DNA from 2 places in the Cellulomonas wangleii genome. Region 2 is predicted to be linked to the other one. Evidence: riboswitches for the same ligand, from Rfam matches in the RefSeq annotation. Region 2 holds a riboswitch; the other holds the start of a gene.
The links. A riboswitch is a leader RNA that binds a small molecule or an ion and turns the genes downstream of it on or off. The one in region 2 is predicted to bind thiamine pyrophosphate.

Region 1: another riboswitch for thiamine pyrophosphate. It lies ahead of KG103_RS01100 (thiamine ABC transporter substrate-binding protein); the one in region 2 lies ahead of KG103_RS15335 (ABC transporter permease).

The regions. Positions count from the first base shown of each region.
Region 1 is NZ_CP074405.1:239,527-245,397, forward strand. It holds gene KG103_RS01065 (Na+/H+ antiporter subunit A) at 1-528, shown strand, start outside; gene KG103_RS01070 (Na(+)/H(+) antiporter subunit C) at 540-1,067, shown strand; gene KG103_RS01075 (Na+/H+ antiporter subunit D) at 1,064-2,665, shown strand; gene KG103_RS01080 (Na+/H+ antiporter subunit E) at 2,662-3,237, shown strand; gene KG103_RS01085 (monovalent cation/H+ antiporter complex subunit F) at 3,234-3,746, shown strand; gene mnhG (monovalent cation/H(+) antiporter subunit G) at 3,743-4,126, shown strand; gene KG103_RS01095 (DUF4235 domain-containing protein) at 4,154-4,426, opposite strand; TPP riboswitch at 4,503-4,624, shown strand; gene KG103_RS01100 (thiamine ABC transporter substrate-binding protein) at 4,704-5,846, shown strand; gene KG103_RS01105 (ABC transporter permease) at 5,849-5,871, shown strand, end outside.
Region 2 is NZ_CP074405.1:3,324,641-3,330,511, reverse strand. It holds gene KG103_RS15340 (FAD-dependent oxidoreductase) at 1-1,074, shown strand, start outside; TPP riboswitch at 1,196-1,289, shown strand; gene KG103_RS15335 (ABC transporter permease) at 1,768-2,544, shown strand; gene KG103_RS15330 (ABC transporter substrate-binding protein) at 2,637-3,617, shown strand; gene KG103_RS15325 (ABC transporter ATP-binding protein) at 3,614-4,315, shown strand; gene KG103_RS15320 (septum formation family protein) at 4,284-4,835, opposite strand; gene KG103_RS15315 (sugar phosphate isomerase/epimerase family protein) at 4,924-5,871, opposite strand, start outside.

The DNA.
Region 1 (5,871 bases), 990 kb from region 2:
ATGATCGTGTACTCGGCGTTCCTGCTGTTCAGCGGGCACAACCAGCCCGGCGGCGGGTTCGCGGCCGGTCTGGTCACGGGCATCGCGCTGGCCGTGCGGTACCTCGCGGGCGGGCGCTACGAGCTCGGTGAGGCCGCGCCGGTGCAGCCCGGTGTGCTGCTGGGCACGGGCCTGTTCCTGTCCGCCGGTGCCGGCCTGGCCGCGCTGGTCGTCGGCGGCAACGTGCTGGAGTCCTGGATCCTCGAGTTCCAGCTGCCGATCTGGGGCGACGTCAAGCTCGTCACCAGCCTGTTCTTCGACGTGGGGGTGTACCTGGTGGTCGTCGGCCTGGTGCTCGACATCCTGCGCAGCCTGGGTGCCGAGATCGACCGGCGGGCCGAGTCCGGCGAGGACGACGTGCCGGACCACGCCGTCAGCGGCGACGACCAGCTCGTGCTGCTGCGCGGGCTCAACGCCTCCGGGTACGACCCGGTCGAGCGGCGCTCGGACGACTTCTCCGGCGGACCGGGCGCGGGCGGTGCCGCGTGACCGACATCGTCATGAGCCCCAACATCGTCTTCGTCGTGACGATCGCCGCGCTGTTCACGGTCGGCGTGTACCTGGTCCTCGAGCGCAGCCTCACGCGCATCCTGCTGGGCATCATCCTGCTGGGGAACGGCACGAACCTGCTGATCCTCGTCGCCGGTGGGGCCGCCGGGGCGCCCCCGATCATCGGGGTCGCGTCCGACCGCCCCATGAGCGACCCGCTGCCGCAGGCGCTGATCCTCACGGCCATCGTCATCACGCTCGGGCTGACGGCGTTCCTGCTGGCCATGGCGTACCGGTCGTGGCAGCTGCACCGCCACGACGAGGTGCAGGACGACGTCGAGGACCGGCGCATCGCCCGCCTCGCGGCGCGTGACGAACGCGCCTTCGAGGACGACGACACCGAGTCCGAGGGCGAGACGCTCGACGAGGAGGCCGCCGCCGCCCGCGACGAGATGGACGAGGGAGAGGCCTTCGACGAGGCGCCCGCCGAACGGCCGCCGCCGGCCACCAGCCACACGCACGGGGAGGAGGGACGATGACCGACTGGAGCTGGCTCGTCCCCCTGCCCGTGGTCCTGCCGCTGTCGGCGGCGGGCCTGGCGCTCGCGCTCTACCGCAGGCCCCGGCTGCAGCGCATCGTCTCGCTCGTGACCCTGGCGCTCGTCGCCGTGGTGTCCGGTGCGCTGCTCGTGCTGGCCGACTCGGGGCCGGTCGTCGTGGAGGTCGGGGACTGGGCGGCGCCGGTGGGCATCAGCCTCGTCGCCGACCGCCTGTCGGCCCTCATGCTCACGGTCTCGTCCGTGGTGATCCTCTGCGTCCTGGTGTACTCGCTGGCGCAGGGCCGGGAGGACGGGGAGCGGTTCGCCCCCATCTCGATCTTCCACCCCACGTACCTGGTGCTGTCGGCGGGCGTCGCCAACGCGTTCCTGTCGGGCGACCTGTTCAACATCTACGTCGGCTTCGAGATCCTGCTCGCCGCGTCGTACGTGCTCATCACGCTGTCGGGCACCACCGAGCGCATCCGCGCGGGCACGATCTACGTGGTCGTCGCCATCCTGTCGTCGGTGCTCTTCCTCGTCGCGATCGCGGCGGTGTACGCGGCGACGGGCACCGTGAACCTCGCGCAGCTCGCGCTGCGCCTGCCGGAGGTCGACCCCGGCGTGCGCACCATGCTGCAGGCGATGCTGCTGCTGGCCTTCGGCATCAAGGCGGCCGTGTTCCCGCTGTCGTCCTGGCTGCCGGACTCCTACCCGACCGCGCCCGCGCCGGTCACGGCCGTGTTCGCGGGCCTGCTGACCAAGGTCGGCGTCTACGCGATCATCCGCACCCAGACCCTGCTGTTCCCCGGCGGGCAGCTCGACGACATCCTCATGGGCGTCGCCCTGGCCACGATGCTCGTGGGCATCCTGGGGGCGGTCGCGCAGGACGACGTCAAACGTCTGCTCTCGTTCACCCTCGTCAGCCACATCGGCTACATGGTGTTCGGGGTCGCGCTGGGCAGCGTGCTCGGCTGGACCGCGGCCATCTACTACGTCGTGCACCACATCACCGTGCAGACGGCCCTGTTCCTCGTCGTCGGCCTGATCGAACGCTTCGGCGGGACCACGTCGCTCGACCGGCTGGGCGGGCTCGCCAAGATGACGCCGGTGCTGGCCGTGCTGTTCTTCGTGCCCGCGATGAACCTCGGCGGCATCCCGCCGTTCTCCGGGTTCCTCGGCAAGGTCGGGCTGCTCGAGGCGGGTGTCGCGCTCGGGACCCCGCTGGGGTACGCCCTGGTCGTCGGGTCGGTCGTCACCTCGCTGCTCACCCTGTACGCGCTGATCAAGGCGTGGAACAAGGCGTTCTGGCAGAGCCCGCCGGAGGAGCTGCCGGCCAACCACGTGCCCGCGCACATGGTGGTCCCCACGGCGACCCTGGTCGTCGTCAGCCTGGCGCTCACCGTCTTCGCCGGACCGCTGTACGCGTACACGGGCCGGGCCGCCCAGACCCTCGCGGACCGCTCGCCGTACATCGAGGCGGTGCTGCCCGACGGGGAGCGCGGCGAGGGCGAGTCGCAGCGCGCGGCCGAGGACTCGGAGGTCGACGAGGACGTGGTGCCCGCGACGCAGGACGCCGAGAGCGGCGGGGGTGACCGGTGAGCCTGCACCCGCGCCGCGCCGGCTGGCGCTTCCAGTGGGCCACCGTCCTGTGGCTCACCGTCGTGTGGGTCCTGCTGTGGGGCCAGGTCACCTGGGGCAACGTCGTCAACGGCGTGCTGCTGGGCCTGCTGGTCACCGCCGGCCTGCGCATGACGCGCGTCGAGTTCCGCGGCCGCGTCCACCCCGTCGGGCTGCTCGTGCTGCTGGGCCGGTTCGCGCTCGACCTGGTCCGCGCGTCGTTCGAGGTCAGCCTGGTCGCGCTGCGGCCGCGGCACACCCCGCGCGGTGCGGTGATCTGCGTGCAGCTGCGCAGCCACTCGGACCTGTACCTCACGCTGACCGCCGAGCTCGTCTCGCTGGTCCCCGGCTCGATCATCGTCGAGGCGCACCGACTCACGGGGCGGCTGTACGTGCACGTCCTGGACGTCGAGACCAGCGGTGGTGTCGAGAAGGCGCGGCAGAACGTGCTCGACCAGGAGGCGCGGCTGCTGCGCGCGCTCGCGTCCGACGAGGAGCTCGCGGAGGCGGGGCTGCAGCGCTCGCGCCGCGCGGGGGAGGTGACGTCCCGGTGAACGTGTTCGACGTCGTCGTCGGCGTCTGCGGCGTCCTGCTGACGCTCGGCGCGCTGCTCGCGATCGTGCGGGCCGAGAAGGGCCCGTCGATGCTCGACCGCACGGTCGCGCTCGACATCGTCGTCACGACGATGATCGCCGCGATCGCCCTGTACGCGGCCTACTACCGGCGCGCCGACGTCGTTCCGCTGCTCGTGGTGCTGTCCCTCGTGGGCTTCGTCGGGTCGGTCACCGTCGCGCGGTTCGCCGCCGTCGAGCCCGAGGGCGAGGGGCGCGTGCGCACGCGCGAGGAGGTCGCCGCCGAGGAGGCCGAGAAGCGCCGCCTCGAGCAGGAGGAGGAGCAGGCGCGCCGCCGCCGGCGTCGCGCCGCCGAGGACGCCGCCGCGGACGGGGCGGGCGCGCGCGAGCCCGCGGTCCACGAGGCCGTGGCCCCGAGCGCCCGCGAGACCGTCGAGAAGGAACCGGACCCCGAGCACCACGGCGGCCCGGCCGACGAGGAGACGCGATGAGCCAGGACACGTGGGGCACCGTGGCGGACGTCGCCTCGATCGTCTGCCTGCTGGGCGGCGCGTTCTTCGCGTTCGCCGCCGGGGTCGGCGCCCTGCGCTTCCCCGACCTGCTGTCGCGCATGCACGCCGGCACCAAGCCGCAGGTGCTCGGGCTGATCCTCGTGCTGATCGGCCTGGCGCTGCGCCTGCGCGAGGGCGGGGCCGTGTGGGCCCTGGTGCTCGTCGCGATCTTCCAGATGCTCACCGCACCCGTCGCCGCGCACATGGTCGGCCGGGCGGGCTTCCGCACCGGCAAGGTCCGCAACGACCTGCTGGTGGTCGACGAGCTGTCGCGCGACCTCGGGGAGACGCGCCCCGGCCGGACGCCCGGGGACGACTGAGCGGTCCCCGGGCGTCGCGGCAGCGGGTCAGCGCCGGGCGGCGCGCCCGGCGAGCTTCGCGGCGCCGCGCGTCGCCAGCACGCGCGACAGCGAGATCGCGGCACCGCTGATCGCGGCCGCGGTCGCGACCTCGCCGAACTTGATGTCGGGCTCCGTGGAGTCCGGCGACGGCGGCTTGTGCCCCTTGGTCCTGGTCCAGACCGCGTCGATCAGCTTCTGGACCGCCCACGCGGCGACGAGGGTGACCCCCGCGCCCACGATCTTCGCGGTCATCGACTGCTTGTTCCCGTCGTCCGACATGTTCTCCTCCGTCGTCGTCGCCTGCAGGGACGCTACCCGGGATCCGGCCGGCGCACAGGTCGGGGCTAGGATCGTCCGCGAACGACAGGGGAGCGTCGGTCGCCGGTGACGGTGGCAGGACGCTGAGAGTGCGGACCACCGCAGACCCTCGAACCTGATCCGGGTGATACCGGCGTAGGGAGTCGGGCTTGTCTCTCCTCCCGTGGTGTCGTCCGTGCGGCGATCGCCGTGGGACGGCGGCGCGGGACCCCTCCGACGACGACGGAGGACCACACGCATGACCACCCCCCGGGCGCGCAGCCCTCAGCACGGCAGCCCTCAGCACGGCACGACCCGGCGCCGCACCACCCCGGCCCGGCGCGCGGCGGCGGGCCTCGTCGCCACCGCCGGCCTCGTCGCGCTGACGGCCTGCTCCGCCGTCGGCAGTGGCGCGGCGGACGACCCGACGGACGGCGCCGGCACCGTCACGCTGGTGACGCACGAGTCCTTCGCGCTGTCCGACGGTCTGCTCGAGCAGTTCGAGGAGGAGTCGGGGCTGCGCGTCGAGGTGGTGCAGCAGGCCGACGCGGGCGCCCTGGTGAACCAGCTGGTGCTCACCAAGGACGCCCCGCTGGGTGACCTGGTGTTCGGCATCGACAACGCGTTCGCGTCGCGCGCGCTCGACGAGGGCGTCCTGGTGCCGGCCGAGCTCACGGCCCCGGCGGCGCAGGACGCCGCCGCGTACGCGGTGCCGGGCGACGACGCCGGCGCGCTGACCGCGGTGGACCTCGGTGACGTCTGCCTCAACGTCGACACGGCCTGGTTCGCGGAGCGGGGCGTCCCGGAGCCCACGACGCTCGAGTCGCTGCTGGACCCGGCGTACCGCGACCTCGTCGTGGTGCCGGACCCCGTCACGTCGTCCCCGGGGCTGGCGTTCCTGCTCGCCACCGTCGGGGCGTTCGGCGAGGACGGCTGGGCGGACTACTGGGCGGGCCTGCGGGACAACGGCCTGCAGGTGGCCGACGGGTGGTCCGAGGCGTACTACACCGACTTCACCGCCGGCGGCGGTGAGGGACCGCGGCCCGTCGTGCTGTCCTACGCGTCGTCGCCGCCGTTCACGGTGCCCGACGGTGCCGACGCCCCAACCACCCGCGCGCTGCTCGACACGTGCTTCCGCCAGGTGGAGTACGCGGGTGTGCTGGCGGGTGCCGCCAACCCGGAGGGTGCCGCGGCGCTGCTCGACTTCCTGCTCTCGGACGACGTCCAGGCGGACATCCCGGGGTCGATGTACATGTACCCCGTGAGCTCGACGGTCGAGCTGCCGCAGGAGTGGGCCGCGTGGGCCCCGCTGGCCGACGACCCCTTCGAGGTCGCACCCGCCGACGTCACCGCGCACCGCGAGCAGTGGCTCGCCACGTGGTCCGACACGGTGATCGGCTGACCGTGCCCGTCCCCGCCGCGGCGCT
Region 2 (5,871 bases):
TTCCGCCGCAACCCCGTGCGCGACGACTTCGACGCCACCGCGATGAGCCCCGAGGCGTACGGGTACCTGGAGCGGGCCGGGGTGCTGGGCGGCACGCCGATCGAGCGGCTGCGGCGCATGAACGAGCCCGCGTACCGGTTCTACCTCGAGCGCAACCCCCAGGTGGACCTGGAGACCGACCTCCTCGAGGTGGACGTCTGCGCGCAGCACAACAACGGCGGCCTCGTCGTGGACGCCTGGTGGGAGTCGAACGTCAGCGGCCTGTTCCCCGTCGGCGAGGCGGCCGGGGCGCACGGCGTGTACCGCCCGGGCGGGGCCGCGCTCAACAGCGGCCAGGTGGGGGCGACGCGGGCCGCGCAGCTCGTCGCTGCGCGCCGCGACAGCCCGCCGCTCGACGACGCGGCGTTCGCGGCGGCGGCCGCGCCCGTGCTCGGCGCCGCGCTCGACCTGACGGTCCGTGCGACCGGCCGGGCCGCGGCCGGCGTCCCCGACAACACCGGTGACCTGCTGCGCGACGTGCAGGTGCTCATGAGCCGCGACGCCGGGCCGGTGCGCTCGGCCGCGTCCGTCCACGCCGCGCTCGAGCAGGTGCACGCCTGGCTCACCGGCTACCGCGACCTGGTCACCGCCGACCCCGGCTCCCGGCGGTCCGTCGACCGGACGTTCCTGGTCCGCGACGTGCTGACCAGCGCGTACGTGTACCTGTCGGCGATGGCCGACTACCTGGCGCACGGCGGGCGGTCCCGCGGGTCGGTGCTGTACACCGACCCCGACGGGGAGCTGCCGCTGGCCGGGCCGGACGGTGAGCCGCTCGACCTGCCGGAGCTGTACCGGTTCCGGCTCGACGCGGGCGCCCTGGACGGCGAGATCCAGGAGACGGCCTGGGTCCCGCCGGGTGGGGCGTCACCCGTCACCGACGACGGCCGGGCCTGGGCGCCGGTGGCGCCGCGCGACGCCGACGACCCCGCGGGGCTGCCGGTCTTCCGGTGGCGACCGCGGCGTCCCGTGCCGGAGGACGACGACTTCTTCGAGAACGTCTGGCGGGAGTTCCGCGAGCACGGCAACGTGCCCTGATGCGTCCGTCGCCGCGTCGGGTGCGACCCCGTCCGGGAGGTCCCGGGCGGGGTCGTCGGCGTGCGCGGCCACAGTGCGGACGCCTGCGGACGAACCGGACGTCCGGGGGTAGCGTCGGCGGCGTCGTGACACGGGGTGCCGCATCCGCGGCTGAGATCACACCCGTCGAACCTGATCTAGGTCGCACTAGCGAAGGGATGTCGCGCATGTCTCCCATGCGTCCGCTGCCGTCCGCCCATCTGCACCCGCACGCCCTGCACCCGCACGGCCTGCCCGGCGTGCGAGCACGGCGAGGTCCCGGGGCCGGCTGACCCGCCCACGCCGGCCCGCGTGACGTCACGCGGGCGGGCGTCGTCGTGCCCGTCCCGTACCGCCGCGCGCGGTGGGCGGCGCACGCCTCCGCGCACGTCCTGCCGCCCGCGTCGTCGTGGCGGGGGTGACGCGCGCCTGGAGGCGGTGCCGTCGCGCCCGCACCGACCCACCGGAGACACCCGTGCCCGCAGCACCCGCCGGTCCGACCCCGGCTGCACCGACCCGCACGGCCCCGACCCGCACGGCCCCGACCGCGGACGGGGCCACGCCGTGACCCGGGCCTCGGGCCGCCGGACGGGTGGTTGGCGCGCGTGGTGCAGCCTGGGCGCCGTCCTCGTGGCGTGGGCCGCCGCCAGTGCGACGGGTGCGGTCGACCCCCGGGTGCTGCCCGGACCGGTCGACGTCGCGCGCGCCGCGGCCGACCTGGTGGCCACCGGGACGCTGCTGCCCGCGCTCGCGGTCAGCGTGGGCCGTCTCGCGGCGGGTGCGCTCCTCGGCACGGGGGCCGGGCTGGTCCTCGGGCTCGTCGCCGGGCTGTCGCCGATCGGCCACGACGTCGTCGACCGGCCCCTGCAGGCCGTGCGGGCCGTGCCGTTCACCGCCCTGACCCCGCTGCTGGTCGTGTGGTGGGGGCTGGGTGAGACGCCCAAGGTGCTGCTCGTCGTGCTGGCGAGCGCCGTGCCCGTGTACGTCGCGACCGTCACCGGGGCCCGGAGCGTCGACTCCCGCCTGCGGGAGGTCGCGGCGGCGCAGGGCGTGGGCCGGTGGGTCACCGTGCGGCGCGTCGTGCTGCCCGGCGCGCTGCCCTCGGTGCTCGCCGGCGTGCGGCTCGCCCTGGGCACCGGCTGGGTCGCGGTGATCGTCGCCGAGCAGGTCGCCACCGACCGCGGGGTCGGGGCGCTGCTCACCGACGCCCGGACGTGGGCGCGCACCGACGTCGTCCTCGTCTGCGTCGCGCTGTACGCGGTGCTCGGCCTGGTCACCGACGCCCTGGTGCGCGGTGTGGAGCACCGGGCGCTGCACTGGCGTGCTCCCGGGCCCGTCGCCCGGGCCGTCGCCCCCACCCCTGCCGTCCCGGCGTCCGACGCCCCCGGCGGGCCCCCGCCGGCCCGGCATCCCCTGCCACCCGCCCGACCCCCGACCCAGGAGCCCGCATGACACCGCGCCCCCGTCCCCGCCGTGCACCGCGCGGAGCCGTCCCGTGCCGCACCCGGTCACGCCCCCGTCCGCCCGGCGCGTCCGCGTCGGCCGTGGTCGCGGTGCTCGCGCTGGCGGGCTGCGCCGCGGCGGGCGCTGGGTCCGGAGGGTCGTCCGCGCCCACCGGCGCACCCGCCACCACCCTGCGCGTCGGTCCGCTGTCGACGCAGAACCTGCTGACGCTCGCGGTCGACGACGGCCTGGCCGCCCAGCACCTGGCGGACGTCGGCGTCGACCTGGCGGTGTCCCCGTCGTTCCCGGCCTTCGCCCCCGCCGCCGAGGCGCTCGCGGCGGGCCACGTCGACGTCGTCTCCGGCTCCACCACGGCCGTGGTCGCCGCGCTCGCCGGCACACCCGACCTCGTCGTGGTGGCCGTCGAGCACGACGCGGGCGACACCCAGGGCATCGTCGCCCACGGTGACGTCACGGACGTGGCCGGCCTGGCCGGGCGCTCCGTCGCGGTGAACCGCGGCGGCACGGGGGAGTACCTGCTGCGGCTCGCGCTGCGGGAGGCGGGGCTGACGCCCGAGGACGTCACGGTCGAGCACCTCGCGCCGCCGGACGCCGCGAGCGCCTTCGCCGCCGGGCGCGTCGACGCGTGGGCGACGTGGGACCAGTACCTCGTGGGCGCGCAGGCGCTGCCGGGGGTGCGGACCGTCGCGCTCGCGCGCGACCTGGGGTCGGACAACCGGACCGTGCACGTCACGACCCGCGACGTCGTCGAGCGGCACCCGGCGGCCGTGGCCGCGCTGTACGACGCCCTGGTCGCGGAGGCCGACGCGCTGCGGGCCGACCCGGCGCGCCGGGCCGGGGCGTACCGGGCGTCGGGTGCGGACGCGCAGGTCGCGGCCGCGCTCGGCGCGCTGGAGACGCCGGACGTCCGGCCGGCCGACGACGGCTTCGCCGCCGAGCTGGCGCGCGTCGCCGCGCTCTACGTCGAGGAGGGGATGATTCCGGGCGCGGTCGACGTCACGGGCGTCGCCGTCGACGCGACGCGGCTCATCCGTGCCGAGGACGGCGGGGTGCGGCCGTGAGCGTGCGGGCGCGCGGGCTGCGGCGGGGGTTCGGCGGTCGGGACGTCCTGGCGGGCCTCGACCTCGACGTGCCCGCGGGCGCGTGCGTGGCGGTCGTCGGGCGCAGCGGGGGCGGCAAGTCCACGCTGCTGCGCGCGCTGGCGGGCCTGGACCCGGGCGCGCGGGCCGACCACCTGGAGGTGGCGGACCCCACGGCCGTCGTGTTCCAGGAGCCGCGGCTGCTGCCGTGGGAGCCGGTGTGGCGCAACGTCCTGCTCGGCCCGGGCCCGGTGCCGCGCGCGTCGGACCGGCCGCGGGCGCTCGCCGCGCTCGTCGAGGTCGGCCTCGCGCACCTGGCCGACGCGTGGCCGCTGACGCTGTCCGGCGGGGAGGCGCAGCGCGTCGCGCTGGCCCGCGCGCTGCACCGCGAGCCGCGCGTGCTGCTGCTGGACGAGCCGTTCGGTGCGCTCGACGCCCTCACCCGTCTCGGTGCGCACGCGCTGCTGCGGGAGGTGCGGGCGGCGCGGCCGGTGGCCACGGTGCTGGTCACGCACGACGTGGACGAGGCGCTCGCCCTCGCGGACGAGGTCCGCGTGCTCGACGGCGGCCGGCTGACCGCCGCCGTCGAGCCCGGGTCGTGCGACGCCCGCGGGGTCCTGCTGGAGCGGCTGGGGGTGCCGCGGCCGGTCAGAGGGCCGAGTCGCGCATGCTCCCCGTGAGCCCGCCCTCGAGGTGCACGACGAGGCACTGGACCACGTCGTCGCCCTGCGCCCAGCTCTCCGGGGTGGGGGAGAGGTAGGTGTAGTCGAGCGTGGACTCCTCGTACGACGTCCCGACGAACCCGGCGAACGCGTCGTAGCAGAACTGGTCGGCGTGCGTCGGCGTCTCGGCCTCGGCGTCCGCGGCCAGCGCCAGGTCGCTCTCGTGCTGCTCCTGGGTGAGGGTCGTCTCGGCGTAGATCTCGGCGTCGTGCTGCTCGGCGCACGGCACGGTCGGCAGTGCCGCGAACTCGGTGGCCTCCTCCGACTCCGCGAGGTAGTTGAGGCAGTCGCCCACCTGCAGCGAGAAGACGTCGGCCTCGGCGGAGGCCGTGATCTCGCCGCCGGGCTCGTCGCGCTGGGCGGCCTCGGGGCTGTCGCCCAGGACGGCGTCGACGACGGTGCCGCAGCCGGACAGGGCCACGGTGAGGGCGAGAGCGAGGGCGGGGACGGCGGTCGTGCGCCGGGTACGGAAGGTCACGGCGAGCAGTGAAGCAGCCCGACCCCTGCGGCCGTGATCGTGTCGGATCTCGATCCGGTGACGATCCTGTGAGTGCGCCGCGCGGCGGTCACAGGTGCGGCAGGACGTACCGCACGTGCCGCTCCGCCATCGTGCCGAGCGTCCGCTCGGGCGGCGCCGCCCAGACCTCCTCGTGGAAGATCTCGACCTCCACGTCGCCGGTGTAGCCGGCGTCGCGCACCCACCGGGTGATCGTCGCGAAGTCCACGTAGCCGTCGCCCACGTGCCCGCGGGAGAGCAGCGGGTCGGCCGCGAGCGGCAGCACCCAGTCGCACACCTGGTACCCGGCGAGGCGCCCCTCGGCTCCCGCGCGGGCGATCTGCCGCTGCAGGTCCGGGTCCCACCACACGTGGTACGTGTCCACCACGACGCCGACCACGTCGGGGTCGAACGGGGCCGCGAGGTCGAGCGCCTGGCCGAGCGTCGAGATCACGGCGCGGTCCGCCGCGAACACCGGGTGCAGCGGCTCCAGCACGAGTCGCACGCCGTGCGCGGCCGCGTACGGGGCGAGCTCGGCGATGCGGTCGGCGACGCGCCGACGGGTCGCGACGACGTCGCGGGCCGGGTCGTCGGGACCGTCGGCGGCCGGGGTACCCGCGGGGTAGGGGAGCGCCGGGCCGCCCGGGCCGGACGCGGCGGGCAGGCCGCCGACGACCAGGACGAGCTCGTGCGTGCCGAGCGTCGCGGCCTCCCGGATCGCGAGCCGGTTGTCGTCGAGGGCGACGCGGGCGGCGTCGTCGTCGGCCGTCGTGAGGAAGCCGCCGCGGCACAGCGACGAGACGCGCAGCCCGTGGTCGGCGACGACCTTCGCCGCGACGTCGGCGCCGACCTCCTGCACGCGGTCGCGCCACACGCCGATGGACGACAGCCCGGCGTCGGCGGCGGCGGCCGCCGCCTGCGGCAGGGTCAGGTGCTTGGTGGTCGCGGTGTTGAGCGACAGGCGGGCCAGGTCCGGGCGGCGCCCGGCGGCCGGCTCGCCGACCGGGGCGACGGGCGT